DNA from 2 places in the Pseudarthrobacter sp. NPDC058329 genome. Region 2 is predicted to be linked to the other one. Evidence: predicted binding sites of a transcription regulator. Region 2 holds the regulator's gene; the other holds the start of a gene.

Region 1 (8,219 bases), on a different contig from region 2:
TTTTCTCCGCCTGGAACGCATCCTCCACCCGGCCCTTGGCCCAGTAGCCCGACAGAGAAACCTGGCTGCGTTCCAGGCCGCGCTGATCAAAAAAGACCGCACGCAGGGCCTTCATGTAGCCGCGCTCGCCATGGGCAAACACGTCCACCCGGCCCGCAGGCCATTCGGCGGCTGCCACCGCCTGAACCAGAACGTCGCTCTCGCCCGCGGGGACACCGTTGCGGGCCAGCCAGTGAATTGTGACTCCGGCCGGAGCGGCGATCGGCTGGATGTCGGCGTCGGAGTCCACCTCCACAAAGGCCAGGCCCGCTGCTTCCCCCGGCAGGGACTCCAGGCAGGCCGCAATCGCGGGCAGCGCCGCCTCGTCCCCGGCGAAAAGATACCAGTCGGCGTCCGGTGCCGGGTTGTAGGCGCCGCCGGGGCCGGTGAACGTCAGGGTGTCGCCGGGCTGTGCCTTGGCTGCCCACGGGCCAGCGAGGCCTTCATCGCCGTGCACCACAAAATCGATGGCCAGCTCACGCGCCACCGGATCCACCCAGCGGATGGTGTACGTCCGGGTGAACGGCCACTGTTCCCGCGGCATCGTCTCCCGGATGCTCCACAAATCCAGCGGGGTGGAATACTTCACGCCTGGCTGGGGAAAAACGATCTTTACGTAGCGGTCCACGAAGCCGTTGTTGACGAAGTCCGCGAAGCCATCGCCGCCGGCAACGATCCGAACCATGTGCGGGGAAAGCTCTTCCCGGCGCACCACGGCGAGGTTGATCTGCGGACGGCTTTTCTTCGTGGCGCTGGTAGCGGCGGGAACGGTGCTCATAAGGCAAGCCTAAGCTAGGGTGCCGGGGGGAGCTCCCAGGTTACGCCGGGGGCACCCTGCCCCAACAGGAGTTCGTTGACGCGGCTGAAGGGCCGGGATCCAAAAAAGCCGCGGGATGCGGACAAGGGACTGGGGTGGGCGCTTGCCACCGCCGGTGCCCCGTCCAGGAGGGGGCGGACGCTTTCGGCGTCCTTCCCCCACAGGACCGCCACCAGCGGCATCCTGGATCCGTCCTGGTTCCGTCGGTGGGCGACTGTGGAGACAGCCGCCGTCGTGATCTTCTCCCAGCCTTTGCCGCGGTGCGAGCCGGCGGACCCTGCCCGCACCGTCATGACGCGGTTCAGGAGCAGCACACCCTCGTCAGCCCAGGCGGACAGGTCGCCGTGAACCCTCGCCGGCAGCCCGAGATCCGTTTCCAGCTCCCGGTAAATATTCGCAAGGCTCCGGGGGATGGGCCGCGTGCCCGGGTCCACGGAGAAGGACAATCCCACCGCATGCCCGGGTGTCGGATAGGGATCCTGGCCGACGAGCAGGACCTTTACCCGGGCGAGCGGCTGCCGGAAGACACGCAGGACGTTCGACGGCGCCGGCAGCACCTCGTGCCCCGCTGCCACTTCGCCGGCGAGGAAGGTGAGCACCTCCCGAAGTTCGTTTTCCACGCCTGCCAGGGCGGCGGCCCAGTCGGGCGCCATCAGCTCCTCCAGCGGGAGCAGCGCCAGTTCGGCGAAGCCCGCGCCGTGCGCAGGTTCCGGCTCGATTTCGAACAGGGCATCAGAGTCAAACACGGTCCCATTCTTGCAGGGTGTCCTGGGGCGGGGCCCGCGTGCTGCCCCCACCGCAAATGACAAGGCTGTTATTCGTCCGTAGCATGGGGGTCAGACATTTTACGTAACCAGCTAAGGAGTGCGCCGTGGCGGAACCAGCTCGGGAGCACCTGCCGGAGCCGGAATCCCGGCAGTCCCTCCTGGTCGACTTCAAGCTCAAAGACTCACCGCTGGGCGAGCGTGACCAGCAGATGCTTGCGTTGGAGCGGCAGTGGTGGAAGTACGCCGGCGCCAAGGAACAGGCCATCCGGGAGCTTTTCGACCTCTCCGCAACCCACTACTACCAGCTTCTCAATGCACTGATCGACAGCGAGGATGCGCTGGCCCACGATCCCATGCTGGTCAAGCGATTGCGTAGACTACGTACGTCGCGTCACCGTGCACGTACCGCACGGCGCCTGGGGTCTGACGCGTAAGACGCTCCCAGCTGGGCCGCCAGCAGCAATAAACAAGGATATCTCCATGACCAAATACGCCCGCGATGAATTCGACAAGGTCCCGGAGACTGCGTCGCGACAAGGTGTCCACCGCACGGCTTCCGCCCCGTCACGGGTGCGGCTCTGGCCCATTCTCGCGGTGGGTATTGCCGCTCTGGCGATTGGACTGGTGTCCTTCCTGATTCTCCCCAAGCTCGGTTTCAGCACGCCGGACAGCCAGGCCTCGTCAAGCCAGGAAGCAGCCCCGTTGGCCGTTACCGGGTCCACCCCTACGGCCACCCCGGAGGCTTCCCCGGAACCCTCTGCAGAGCCAACACCTTCCGCCACCAGCGAGGCCGGGCCCGGCGAGGCCGACCCCGGCACGGACGCCGAACCGGAACTGGACGAGCCAACCGCAGCTCCCGTATTCATCGATAAGTCGCAAAGCGTCGCCATTTACAACGCCGCCGGGACGGCAGGACTTGCCGGCCGGGTGGGCGGAACAGTCCAGGCCGACGGCTGGACCCTGGGACAGGTGGGCAACTGGGCGGGCGCCCCGCAGCAGGCCTCTGTCATCTACTACCAGGGGGCAGCGCAATTGCCCGGTGCCCGGGCCCTGGCGGCGCTCCTCGGCATTCCTACTGTGGTAAACAGCGCCGACTTCCAGGTGCCGCTGGTTGTAGTGCTGGGGCCGGGCTACCGGTAACCCCCTGACCTCGCGTTCCGCGGCAGGCGGTTACGCCTGAATAACTTTTGCGGACGGCCCGGCCCCATCCGGCTACCCCCGGGCAGGCATTGGCTAGAGTGAATTCAGGTGCGGCTGGAGCCTGTCGGCACACAGCGGCGTGGGCACCGGACACAACGGAAAGAGTGGTCAGCATGGCACAGGGAACCGTCAAATGGTTCAACGCTGAAAAGGGCTACGGCTTCATCACCGTTGACGGCTCCGGCGATGACATCTTTGTCCATTGGTCTGCCATCCAGGGTGAAGGGTACCGGGCCCTGGACGAGGGCCAGCGGGTGGAACTCGAAGTGGGCGAAGGCGAGAAGGGCCCGCAGGCTGAAAGCGTCCGGCCGGCCGAGTGACTGACCCGAACCTCCGCCCTGCAAACCTCCGCCGGGCGCTTTCAACGGCTGCCCTGTGCTCCGCCCTGGCTCTGACCGCCTGTTCCGGGGCCACCGGCAATGCCCGGGTGGAAGCTGCGGAGGCTTCGGGCGACGGCACCCTCCGCGTGGGCCTGATCCTGGACAACGCCGGCGGAAACGGCTTCCTCAATGCACCGCAACTTGCGGCAGCCAAGCTCGCTGTGCAGGAGATCAACGCGGCCGGCGGCCACAAGGGCCGGCCGGTGGAGCTCCTTCCCGCCCTTGCAGGGCAGAGTGTGGCAGAACAGGCCCAGGCGCTGGCCGACGCGAAAGCGGACGTCGTGGTCGGTCCCACCGATTCAAGCCACGCCGCAGCGGCGATCGACGTCCTCTCCCGTGCCCGCACCCCGCTCATCTCGCCCGCCAACACCGCCGCCGGGCTCAGCGGCATCAGCAGCGGCGGCTACTACTTCAGGACCGCACCGGCCGACGTCGCGCAGGGCCCTGTCCTCGTGAAGCTGGCCAAGGACGCCGGCGCCACGTCGGTCGCCGTGCTGTACCAGGAGGGTTCGTACGGCAAAGACCTTTCGGACGCCGTTGCCGCCTCTGCCGGGCAGGCGGGGCTGGAAGTGCTGGCCACTGCCAGCTTCAAGCCCGGCGATGCGGGCAGCGTGGCCGATGCGGCCCGCGCGGCTGAACCGGGCGCCGTCATACTCATCGCCCGCGATGGTGCGCAGGGCGCCCTGGTGGAACTGGCGAACTCAGGTGTGGACGGAAAGCGCCTCATCCTCAGTGACGGCGCCTTCGGCCGCTACGGTTCAGATCTGGCAGCGGGGTACCTGGAGGGTGCCCGCGCCGTGGTCCCCGGACAGCTACCCGACGCCGACTTCCAGGCAAGGCTCCTGACGGTGGACCCCGGGCTGAAGGACGTATCTTTCGCCGCCGAAGCCTATGACGCCGTAACAGTGGCAGCCCTTGCAGCCGCGAGGGCCCAGGACGATGCCGGCCGGTCAATCGCCGCCAACCTCATCGCTGTTTCGGGCGGCACCGCCGGGCAAACGGCGGGGGAGGGCCCCGGTGAGGCATGCCTTTCCTTCAAGGACTGCCTGGCCCGGCTGAAATCCGGGCCGGATGCCAACTACGACGGCGAATCCGGGCCGGTTGCCTTTGATGCCAATGGAGACATCACCACGGCCACCTTCACGGCCTTCGCCTATGCAGCTGACAACAACCCAACCGTGAGCGGCCTTGAGACGGCGGGACGGGCTTCGGGCTGAACCTCGCCGCGGGGCCCGGAAGCTCCGTTTTCCGTGTCCTTTCGCTTGCACTCTCACGTGGGGAGTGCTAATTATTGAGTTAGCACTCTGACGCACCGACTGCTAAGCGAAGCTGGTTCCGGCCAGCGGCGCCGTGCACCGGTCGAGGAGCGAGAAACACCTAACTGGAGTGAGATCCGCATCCGGAGGCATACAGAGGCCAACGGTGAAGGATCGTCCGTCGCGGGCACTGCAGCGAAGGTTCATTCTTAACGACTGTCCCGAAAGGACTATTGCCGTTATGGCCAAGATCATTGCATTTGATGAAGAGGCACGCCGCGGCCTTGAGCGGGGCCTGAACATCCTCGCCGACGCCGTTAAGGTCACCCTCGGCCCGCGTGGACGCAACGTCGTCCTCGAAAAGAAGTGGGGCGCCCCCACGATCACCAACGATGGTGTTTCCATCGCCAAGGAGATCGAACTGGACGATCCTTACGAGAAGATCGGCGCCGAGCTGGTCAAGGAAGTTGCCAAGAAGACGGACGACGTCGCCGGCGACGGCACCACCACGGCTACCGTGCTGGCACAGGCACTGGTGAAGGAAGGCCTGCGCAACGTTGCTGCCGGCGCCGACCCGCTGTCCCTCAAGCGCGGCATCGAGAAGGCTGTTGAGGCCGTTACGGCCGAGCTGCTGAACTCCGCCAAGGAAATCGAAACCAAGGAAGAGATTGCCGCCACGGCGTCCATCTCCGCCGGTGACGACGAAATCGGTGCCCTGATCGCCGAAGCCCTGGACAAGGTGGGCAAGGAAGGCGTTATCACGGTCGAGGAGTCCAACACCTTCGGACTGGAGCTTGAGCTCACCGAAGGCATGCGCTTCGACAAGGGCTACATCTCCGCCTACTTCGTCACGGACACCGAGCGCCAGGAGACGGTCCTCGAGGATCCGTACATCCTGATCGTCAACTCCAAGATCTCCAACGTCAAGGAACTGGTTGCTGTCCTCGAGAAGGTCATGCAGTCCAACAAGCCGCTGCTGATCATCGCTGAGGACATCGAAGGCGAGGCCCTGGCCACTCTGATCGTCAACAAGATCCGCGGCACCTTCAAGTCCGTTGCCGTCAAGGCCCCGGGCTTCGGCGACCGCCGCAAGGCACAGCTTGCCGACATCGCCGTCCTCACCGGTGGCCAGGTCATCGCCGAGGAAGTTGGCCTCAAGCTGGAAACCGCTGGCCTGGAACTCCTGGGCAAGGCACGCAAGGTTGTTGTCACCAAGGACGAGACCACCATCGTCGAAGGTGCCGGCGACGCCGATCAGATCGCCGGCCGCGTATCCCAGATCCGTGCCGAGATCGAGAACTCCGATTCCGACTACGACCGCGAGAAGCTGCAGGAACGCCTGGCCAAGCTGGCCGGCGGCGTGGCAGTCATCAAGGCCGGTGCCGCAACCGAGGTTGAACTCAAGGAGCGCAAGCACCGCATCGAAGACGCAGTGCGCAACGCCAAGGCAGCTGTTGAGGAAGGCATCGTCGCCGGTGGCGGCGTGGCCCTCATCCAGGCCGGTGCCAAGGCATTTGCCAACCTGCAGCTCTCGGGCGACGAGGCAACCGGTGCCAACATCGTCCGCGTTGCCATCGATGCCCCGCTGAAGCAGATCGCCTTCAACGCCGGCCTGGAGCCGGGCGTTGTGGTCGACAAGGTCCGCGGCCTCCCCGCCGGCCACGGCCTGAACGCCGCAACCGGCGAATACGTCGACCTGCTGGCTGCCGGTGTGAACGATCCGGTCAAGGTAACCCGCTCTGCCCTGCAGAACGCGGCCTCCATTGCCGGTCTCTTCCTCACCACCGAGGCAGTTGTGGCCGACAAGCCGGAGAAGAACGCTGCTCCGGTTGGCGGCGGCGACGACATGGGCGGCATGGGCGGCTTCTAAGCCTTCCCTGCCGGGCCTGTCCCGCCAGCACAAAAATGCGGCCCCCTCTCGCGAGGGGGCCGCATTTTTTACGTCCACAGGAGTTGTTGGTTACGTACCCGGACTTGTGCGCCCCGGAGGTCCCAGTAACTCTCCAAAAACGCCAGGGTGCCCCTACTTCCTGGCGCTGGCGAGCATCCCTTCCACTTCCTTCTTGAATGCTTCAGCAGCGGCTTGCGGGGTGAGGCGGTCGTAGAGGACTTCGTCGGTGTACCGCTTGATGACGTTCTGCACGCTGCCCGCGCCCACCGGGGGAACGGGTGGTGCGTCCTTCATGTCGGGGGCAATGGCCTTCAGGTAATTGACCACGGTGGTGTCGGCAGGCTTGAGGGAGGGCGTAATGCTGTCAACGATCTCCGGGTTGGTGGGCACGCCCCGGTCGGTCATCAGGATGGCTCCGGCCTCCGGGCTGTTGGTCAGGTAGTTGATAAACGTGGCCGCTGCTTCAGGATCCTTGGAACGTGAAGAAGCCGACCAGAACATGGTGGGCTTGTAGTACATGCCGTTGCCTGCCGCGGAGCCGCCGGTGCTGGGCGCCCGGAGCATTTTGATGCTGCTGCCGGTGGTCGCCTCCAAGGAGCCGAGCTGGTTGGTCCACCACCATGCCATGCCCACTCTGTTGGTGCCGAAGAGGCTTTCTTCAAGCCCGGCACCGGAGTCTTCGGTGGCGACCGTCGCCGGCGGGCTGGCTTTCGAATCACGCTGTTCCTTCAGGCGTTCCCAGAAGGAGGCAGCGGTTGAGGTTTCGAAGTCCAGCTTGCCGTCCTGGGAGTAAAGGTCCTCGCCATGCTGCCGCAGCCAGATGATCAGGTCCGCTTCGTTGCTGCCGTAGGCTGCGCCGTAGTTCTTGCCGTCTCCCGCGGCGCTGATCTTTGACGCAGTCTCCATGAACTCGTCCCAGGTCCACTTGCTGTCGTCCGGCAGGGGCACGTTGGCGGCCTCAAAGACCTGGGTGTTCGCCATGATGACGTAAGCGTTCTGGCCGGTGCTCAGGCCGTACTGGGCGCCGTCATACTGGCCTGATGCCAAGGCTTCCTTGTCCAGCTTTGATGTATCAATGCCGTCCTGCCTGGACAGGTCCAGCAAGGCACCGCGTCCGCCGTATTCGGCAATGTACTTCTGGTCCATTTGGATGACGTCAGGGGCGTCATTGGCCGCTGTCTTCGTGGCCAGCTTGTCCCAGTAGCTGGCCCATTCGCCGGGTTCGGATTCAATGTTGATATTCGGATGCTCTGCTTCGAAGGCCTCGATGGCCTTCGCAGTCTGGGCATTGAGGTACTCGTTGCCCCACCAGGCAAACCGGAGAGTCACTTCCTCGTTGCTGTTCGAACTGGCGGAGGTGCCACATCCGGTTGCGAGCAGTGAGAGGGCAACGGCTGCTGCGCCGAGTTGGAACCTTCTCCGGCTAACAGTTGGAATCGTCATTGATGTGCCTTCCTTGTTCTGTTGAATCCGCTTCCTGGAGCTTTCCCGGCGGCATCGTCACTAGGGGGAATAAGTGAGAAAACGTTTTCTAGTATGACATCCGATTGTGCCCGGGCTCCAGCACCCGCGTCAAGAGGTATCGGTAAACGCTTTCCGGGTTGTTGCGGGAGGCTTCCCGCACATGCACACGATCCCCTGGACTGTGCCATTCTGCGGTGCTGCCCTGTGCAGGTATCACCGCATTGTCGTCCGCTTCTGGCAGGATGGACCGGTGACGATTACTGCAGCGGCCGACGGTTCGGCTTTGGGAAACCCTGGCCCGGCCGGCTGGGCCTGGTACGTGAATGACGATTGCTGGCGTGCCGGCGGCTGGCCCCACGGCACCAACAACCAGGGCGAACTCATGGCCGTCCTGGATCTGCTGCG
Region 2 (8,219 bases):
TTCCTGACCGGGGAAACAACGGCAGCCGCGGACCCGGCCCAGGCGGGAGTATTCACCCTGGCCCTTACACTCCCGGCGGGTGACTTCGAGCTCCGGGTGGCCCAGGCCTCCAGCCCGGAAGGCCCGGAGGGCGGCAGCGAAGACACCCGGAGCTTCAGGGTCCGTTAATTCCTGCTGCTGCTGCGGCTTAGAGCGCCGGCGCGGCCCAGCGGCCCAGGACGTCACTGGCAAGAACGACGGCGGCGGGACCTGCCGTGGATGAACGCAGCACGTGGTGCCCCAGGAGGGCCGTCACGGCACCCTGGCCGCACAGCCTTGTCACTTCCCGCTGACTGATGCCGCCCTCCGGCCCGACGATCAGGAGTACTTCCCGAACCCCGTCGGATGCCTCCGTTTCGAGCCACGTTTCCAGGACTGCCCGCAGGGGACGCACGGCGTCCTCGTGCAGGACAACGGCGAGCCCGGCCGCCTCCACGGCGGTGGCGAGGCCGGCAGTGTCGACGGCGGCCCGCACCTCGGGGATCCAGGCACGGCGTGCCTGCTTGGCGGCAGCGCTGACGACGGACTGCCACTTGGCGTGCGCCTTGGCTGCCCGCTCACCCTTCCAGCGCACGATGGAACGTTCGGACTGCCAGGGAACGACGGCGTCGATCCCCAGTTCAGTGGCTGTCTCGATGGCAAGCTCATCCCGGTCGCCCTTGGCCAGGGCCTGGACCAGCACCAGCCTGGTGCGTGGCCGGTCCTCAACAACCAAGGACCCGCATTCCACTTCGAGTCCGGAGGGGGAAGCGGCGGCAACCTTGCCGCTCATCCGGGTGCCGGCGCCGTCCACAATGTCCACGGCCTCGCCCGGAGCGAGCCGCTTGACCGTGACCGCATGCCGCGCCTCGGGTCCCTCCAGGACAAAGATCCCTTCCGGCACCATCCGGTCAAGGGACCCGGGCGCGGTGAAGAAAACGGGGTTGCTCACCGCTAGAGGTTACCGAGCCGGTCCCGGAGTTTGGCGAACATGCCGCCGCTGGCAGCAAGCTTGCCCTCCGTGATCTGCTCGCCGCGGAGTCTGGCGAGCTGGCGCAGCAGGTCTTCCTGCGCCGCGTCGAGTCTCGCGGGCGTCTCGACCTGGAGATGGACCTTCAGGTCGCCGCGGCCGTAGCCGCGCAGGTGGGTGACGCCCAGGCCCCGCAGGGTGATGATCTCCCCGGATTGGGTGCCGGCCTTTACGTCGATGTCCTGGGCTCCGTCGAAGGTTTCGAGGGTGACGTCGGTTCCCAGGGCAGCCGCCGTCATGGGGATGTTCAGGGTGGCGTGGAGGTCGTCGCCTTCCCGGACGTAGGTGGCGTCATTGTTGACGCGGATTTCCACGTAGAGGTCGCCGGCGGGCCCGCCGGCGGGACCGGCTTCGCCCTGGCCGGACAGCTGGATGCGTGTCCCGGTGGCGACGCCGGCAGGAACCTTGATGGTGAGGGAACGGCGGCTGCGGATCCGGCCCTGCCCGCTGCACTCGTTGCAGGGGTCCTTGATAACGGTTCCGAAACCTTCGCAGCTGCCGCACGGCGCGGCGGTCATGACCTGGCCGAGGATGGAACGGACTGCCCTCTGGACCTGGCCGCTGCCGCCGCAGATATCGCAGCGTTCAGGGTGCGTTCCGGGCTGGCAGCACGAGCCGTCACAGGTGGGACAGACCACTGCCGTGTCCACCTCGAGCTTCTTGTTGACCCCGAACACGGCGTCGCGGAGCTCGATCCGGACGCTGATAAGCGCATCCTGCCCGCGCCGAACCCTCGAGGCGGGGCCGGCGGTGCCACCGGCGCCGAAGAAGGTGTCGAAAATGTCCTGGAAAGCGAAGCCCTGCCCGGCGTAGGCTCCCCCGCCGAACCCGTTGTCCGTGCCGTTCTCGTTGCCGGTGGTGTCATAGACCCGCCGCTTCTGGGGATCCGAGAGAACTTCGTAGGCGTGGGTCACTGCCTTGAAGCGGTCCGCAACGTCCTCACCGGGGTTGACGTCCGGGTGAAGGGTCCGGGCCAGTTTGCGGTAGGCCTTCTTGATCTCTTCCCCGGTGGCATCCGGTGCGACTCCAAGGACTTCGTAGTGGCTGCTCAAAGTTCGTATCTCTTCCTTGTTGTTCTGCCTGCAGTCGTGCTGCATACACTGCTGTGCGCCTTTCGGCGCTGTACTGCGGTCAGGGTCCCAGAATCCGTGACAGGTAACGGGCCACAGCCCTGACTGCCGCCATGGTAGTGGGGTAGTCCATCCTGGTGGGACCCAGCACGCCAATCTTGGCGACACTGTCCGGGCCGTAGCCCGTGGCCACGACGGATGCCTCCGCAAGGCCGTCGTAGGGGTTTTCCCGGCCGATGCTGACGGTCACTCCGCGGGGGTCCTGTGCCATCTCGCTGAGCAGGCGAAGCATCACCACCTGCTCCTCGAGCGCCTCCAGCACTGGCCCGATGCTGAGCGGAAAATCGACATTGGAACGGGCGAGGTTGGCAGTGCCGGCCATCACCATGCGGTCTTCCCGGCTGCTGTGGGCAAGGCCTTCCAGCCCGTGCGCCAGCGCGTGGGCTGCCTGACGCTGTCCGGGGACGACGCCGGACACCACCGCGGGCAGGGACTGGCCGAGTTGGGCCAGCGGTGTCCCCGCGAGGGATCCAAGGAACTGGGTTCTCAGCGCAGCGATGGCGTCATCCGCGAGGTCCTGGCCGACGTCGATGACCCGTTGTTCGACCTTGCCGCTGTTGGCAATCAGCACCACCAGCACCTTCCGCGGGGCGAGAAGGACGAACTCGATGTGCCGGACCAGTGCTCGGTTGAGGTGCGGGTACTGGACCACCGCAACCTGGTTCGTCAGCTGGGACAACAGCCGGACGGTGCGTTCCAGGACGTCGTCGAGGTCATCCGCGCCTTCCAGCAGGGACTGGATGGCACGCCGCTCCGACTGGGACAACGGCTTCACAGCGGAAATCTGGTCGACGAACAGCCGGTAGCCCTTGTCCGTGGGAATACGGCCTGCGCTGGTGTGCGGGGCCGTAATCAGTCCCTCGTCTTCCAGGGCGGCCATGTCATTGCGGATGGTAGCGCTGGAAACGCCGAGATGGTGCCGTTCCACCAGGGCCTTGGACCCGACGGGCTCGCGGGAGTGGACGTAGTCCTCCACGATGGCCCGCAGTACTTCCAGTTTGCGTGGCTCGCTCACACTCCACCTCCATCCAGGGTTCAGGGCAGCCGTTCCGCCCGCGCCGTGCTCTACAGGGGTTAGCACTCGACGTGCCTCAGTGCTAACAGTCTATTATGACTCGCCCCGTTGTTAGCATTGGTACCGCTCCGGGCGAAATTCCGGGCCAGCATCCAGCACGAGGCGGAGTGATTCCATGCATTACCAGAACTGGGGAGCCCAGGACCTGACCGCACCGGCCCGGGCGCAACTGCCCGAGGTGCCCGTGGAGCGCGGCATGGTGCTGGAGGACGTCCAGTCCGGCTGGGTTGGGGCCGTGACCCGCGTGGAGAAATCGGGCGGGATGCATGTGGTGGCCCTGGAGGACCGCCGCGGCAAGTCCCGGTCCTTTCGGCTGGGCTTCGGCTTCCTCCTTGAAGGCCAGGCAATCCGGCTGATGCCCCCTGCCCCGCGGCCGGCGGCAGGCACGGGCACCGCCGCCGGCCGGACGGCGTCGGGTTCTGTGCGCGTCGCCGGGCAGAGGGCCCAGGTTGCCAAGGCCAGCCGCATCTGGGTGGAGGGAAAGCACGACGCCGAACTCGTCGAGAAGGTCTGGGGAGATGACCTCCGGGTGGAGGGCATCGTCGTCGAACCCCTCCACGGCATCGATGACTTGTCCGCGGCCGTGGCCGATTTCAGGCCGGGACCGGGCAGGCGCCTGGGGGTGCTTGTGGACCACCTGGTGCCCGATTCGAAGGAATCCCGCATTGCCGAGTCCGTGATGGCCTCTCCCGGGGCCGCGGGGAATGTGCTGATTGTTGGACACCCGTACGTTGACGTGTGGCAGGCCATCCGCCCAGCTGTCCTGGGCATCGAGAGATGGCCGGTAGTGCCGCGCGGCCAGGACTGGAAAACCGGCATCCTGGCTGCCTTCGGCTGGCCGCACGAAACTAAAGAGGACATTGGCCTCGGGTGGCAGAAACTGCTGGGCGCCGTCCGCAGCTACGCGGACCTGGAGGCGTCCCTGCTGGGCAGGGTGGAGGAAGTCATCGATTTCCTCACGGTTCCCTGAACCCCTGGTGTGTGCCGGACTGGCGCGCTCCTGGCTGGCGGGCGAGGTCAGGCATAACCGCTGCACCCAGTATTCTTGGTACTGCGGTGTCTGCCGATCGCAGGACCGGCAGCAGACATGGCATTCTTAGTCAGCACCAATGCACTTCAGAAGGAACAAGACTGTGGCAGAAAACGCACGTGATCACAGGGACAGCCAGGGCGGCCAGGGCCGTTCGGAGTACCACGGTGTTCCGGCGAATGCGCTGCCCCTGACGGCCAGCGAAGACCGGCAGTGGGCAACCCTGGCCCACTTTGGCGGCATCCTGGGTTGTGTCCCTGCCCTGCTGATCTACCTGATCTTCCGTGACCGCGGTCCGTTCACCGCGCAGGAGTCAAAGGAAGCGCTGAACTTCAGCCTGCCGCCCACCATCGCCGCGGTGGTTGCCAATATCCTGGTCTTCGTGCCGGTGGTCGGCAACATCTTTGCCGTTATTGCCACACTGATCTGGATCGGACTCACCTGCTTCTCGGTGGCGGCAGGCATCCACGTCAACCGTGGCCAGCCGCACCGGTACCCGTTCAACCTGCGCTGGATCAAGTAACGCGGGCACCCTCCGTTCTTTCCAGAGCCCACGCCACCGTCCGGCATGATGGGTGCATGCGCAGCGCCGAGTTGACCTTGGGCGAATCCACGGATTCTTCCATCAGGACGGATTGGGCTCGGCTCGCGGAAGCCGGCCTGCCGAGCCTCGCCACGCACACGTCCCCGAGCAACAGGCCGCATCTCACCCTGGCGGCCGGCAACGAACTGGCCGTCGGGTCTGCGGTGCAGGATATGTGGGGCGGCCTCCCGCTCGACATCCGGTTTTCCGGTGTGGTGGTCTTTCCCGCCGGACCCGGCAAATACGTGCTGGCACGCCTGGTAGTGCCGTCGGCGGCTTTGCTCCAATTGCACGCCCGGTTGCATGAGCAGTGCACCGGCGCCTACGCCAATACCCTGCCGGATGCCTGGACGGCCCACGTCACCCTCGCGCGCCGGATCCCCGGGCATCTGCTCGGACCCGCCATGGCTGCCTTGGACGTGCTGACGGAGGGGCAGTGCATGGCGGCGCGCCTCTGGGACGGCTCAACCAGGACCACCACCACCCTCGGCGTCACCCCGAAGGTCTAAGCGGGAAGCACCCGGCGGACCACCGCATCGGCCAGGAGCCTGCCTTTGAGGGTAAGGACGAGCCGTCCCCGGAAGGCAGCGGCCGGCTCCACCAGGCCGTCCGCGATCAGTCCTGCGACTTGGTGCCTGCCTTCGGCGCCCAGGGCAGCAACCTCAAGGCCGGACTGCAGGCGCGCCTCCAGCATCACCCGCTCCACGTTCCGGGTTTCCGGGTCCAGCGTCTCCCTGCCGGCGGCCGGTGACAGGCCTTGCGCCAGGCGGCCGGCATAGGCGGTGGGGTGTTTGACGTTCCACCAGCGGACTCCCCCCACGTGCGAATGCGCGCCGGGGCCAATCCCCCACCAGTCATCGCCACGCCAGTAAGCCAGGTTGTGGCGGCATGCCTGCTCCGGCGTGCGGGCCCAGTTGCTGACCTCGTACCAGCCGAGGCCGGCTTCGGTGATCAGCTGGTCGGCGAGCTCATACTTGTCGGCGTGGTCGTCGTCGTCGATTCCCGGGACTTCACCGCGGCGGATCTGGGCGGCCAGCTTGGTGCCGTCCTCCACGATCAGCGCGTAAGCACTGATGTGGTCAGGCTCGTAGGACAGTGCGGTCTCCAGCGAGCACCGCCAGTCGGCGAGGGACTCCCCCGGTGTCCCGTAAATCAGGTCCAGGCTGACTGCCAGGCCGGCATCGCGTGCCCATTGGACCACTTGCGGGACCCGGCAGGCCGAATGCGTGCGGTCCAGCACCTTGAGGACGTGCGGGACAGCGGACTGCATGCCGAAGGAGACCCGGGTGAAGCCGGCGTCCTTGAGGATGGCGAGGGATTCCGGCGTGACGGAATCGGGGTTCGCCTCCGTAGTGACTTCGGCGCCGTCCTCGATTCCCCACTGGTCGATCGCCGTCCGGAGGATCAGGGCAAGATCAGCGGCGGGAAGGAGGGTGGGGGTGCCTCCGCCAAAGAACACGGTGCTCAGCTTCCGGGCGGGAAGGCCGGATTCAACCAGCACACGGGCCGCCATTGCCACTTCCGAGGCGGCCGTCCCGGCATAGGCGTCCTGGGAGGCGCCGCCGCCGAGCTCCGTGGCAGTGTAGGTGTTGAAGTCGCAGTAGCCGCAGCGCACTGCGCAGAACGGGATGTGCACGTACAGGCCGAACGCCCGGTCCGCCGAACCGTCCACTGCCTGGGCAGGCAGCAGACCGTCCGACGGCGCCGGGTCGCCGAGGGGAAGAGTGCTAGGCATTGCTGGGGCCTCCGGTGTTGCCGGACGCGATGTTCACTACTTCTTTGCCTTGTCCTTGGACTCGTCGGTGGTGAGCGCGGCAATGAAGGCTTCCTGGGGCACCTCGACGCGGCCCACCATCTTCATGCGCTTCTTGCCTTCCTTCTGCTTCTCCAGAAGTTTGCGCTTACGGGAGATGTCGCCGCCGTAGCATTTGGCCAAGACGTCCTTGCGGATGGCGCGGATGCTTTCGCGGGCGATGATCCGGGAGCCGATGGCGGCCTGGATGGGCACCTCGAACTGCTGGCGTGGAATGAGCTCGCGCAGCTTGGTGGTCATCATGACACCGTAAGAGTAGGCCTTGTCGCGGTGGGTGATGGCGGAGAAGGCATCCACCTGCTCGCCCTGGAGCATGATGTCCACCTTCACCAGATCGGCCACCTGCTCGCCGTCGGCCTTCCAGTCCAGCGACCCGTAGCCACGGGTTTTGGACTTGAGGATGTCGAAGAAGTCGAACACGATCTCGGCCAGCGGCAGGCGGTACCGGATTTCCACCCGGTCCTCGGACAGGTAGTCCATGCCGCCCATGACGCCGCGCCGGCTCTGGCACAGTTCCATGATGGCGCCGACGAACTCGTTCGGGGCCAGGATGGTGGCGGACACCATCGGCTCGCGGACCTCGGAGATCTTGCCGGACGGGTATTCGCTGGGGTTGGTCACGTGGACCACCTTCTTGTCCTCCAGCGTTACTTCGTATTCCACGTTGGGGGCGGTGGAGATCAGGTCGAGGTTGTACTCCCGTTCGAGCCGCTCACGGGTAATTTCAAGGTGGAGCAGTCCGAGGAAGCCCACACGGAAGCCGAAGCCCAGTGCAGCAGACGTTTCCGGTTCGTAGACGAGGGCGGCGTCGTTGAGCATCAGCTTCTCCAGTGCATCGCGCAGCACCGGGTAGTCCGTGCCGTCCAGCGGGTACAGGCCGGAGAAGACCATCGGTTTGGCGTCGGCGTAGCCGGGGAGCGAATTGGCGGCCGGCTTGGCCAGGTTAGTGACGGTGTCGCCCACCTTCGACAGGCGAACATCCTTCACTCCGGTGATGAGGTAACCCACTTCGCCAACACCCAGGCCCTTGGACGGGGTGGGTTCCGGGGAGCTCACACCGATCTCGAGGAGTTCGTGGGTGGCCCGGGTGGACATCATCTGGATTCGTTCGCGGGGGTGCAGCATCCCGTCCACCACGCGCACATAAGTGACCACACCGCGGTAGGTGTCATAGACGGAGTCGAAGATCATGGCGCGGGCGGGGGCGTTCGCATCACCCTTCGGGGCGGGAAGGTCGCGGACGATCTTGTCCAGCAGCGCTTCGACCCCCATACCCGTCTTGCCTGAGACCCGGAGCACATCCTCCGGGTCCCCGCCGATGAGGCTGGCCAGTTCCGCAGCGTACTTCTCGGGCTGGGCGGCCGGGAGGTCAATCTTGTTCAGGACCGGGATGATCGTGAGGTTGTTCTCCATCGCCAGGTACAGGTTGGCGAGAGTCTGGGCCTCAATACCCTGCGCCGCGTCGACCAGGAGGATGGCCCCTTCGCAGGCTGCGAGGGAGCGGGAGACTTCGTAGGTGAAGTCAACGTGGCCGGGGGTG

Evidence for each region. The regulator HrcA, encoded in region 2, represses chaperone genes, less so after heat shock. The targets are predictions, from matches to a motif close to TTNGCACTCGNNNNNNNCGAGTGCNAA.
Region 1: groL (chaperonin GroEL) is a predicted target of HrcA. The motif match lies at 4,500-4,526, and genes of this name have one in related genera.

What each region holds. Positions count from the first base shown of each region.
Region 1 is NZ_JBHVZR010000010.1:129,935-138,153, reverse strand. It holds gene ACFVYC_RS14310 (siderophore-interacting protein) at 1-817, opposite strand, end outside; gene ACFVYC_RS14305 (uracil-DNA glycosylase) at 832-1,602, opposite strand; gene ACFVYC_RS14300 (DUF3263 domain-containing protein) at 1,728-2,057, shown strand; gene ACFVYC_RS14295 (LytR C-terminal domain-containing protein) at 2,104-2,763, shown strand; gene ACFVYC_RS14290 (cold-shock protein) at 2,937-3,143, shown strand; gene ACFVYC_RS14285 (ABC transporter substrate-binding protein) at 3,140-4,420, shown strand; gene groL (chaperonin GroEL) at 4,701-6,329, shown strand; gene ACFVYC_RS14275 (ABC transporter substrate-binding protein) at 6,483-7,793, opposite strand; gene ACFVYC_RS14270 (RNase H family protein) at 8,065-8,219, shown strand, end outside.
Region 2 is NZ_JBHVZR010000001.1:882,589-890,807, reverse strand. It holds gene ACFVYC_RS04235 (GerMN domain-containing protein) at 1-168, shown strand, start outside; gene ACFVYC_RS04230 (16S rRNA (uracil(1498)-N(3))-methyltransferase) at 188-970, opposite strand; gene dnaJ (molecular chaperone DnaJ) at 973-2,100, opposite strand; gene hrcA (heat-inducible transcriptional repressor HrcA) at 2,180-3,193, opposite strand; gene ACFVYC_RS04215 (DUF3097 domain-containing protein) at 3,369-4,223, shown strand; gene ACFVYC_RS04210 (DUF4870 domain-containing protein) at 4,387-4,806, shown strand; gene ACFVYC_RS04205 (2'-5' RNA ligase family protein) at 4,863-5,375, shown strand; gene hemW (radical SAM family heme chaperone HemW) at 5,372-6,601, opposite strand; gene lepA (translation elongation factor 4) at 6,638-8,219, opposite strand, start outside.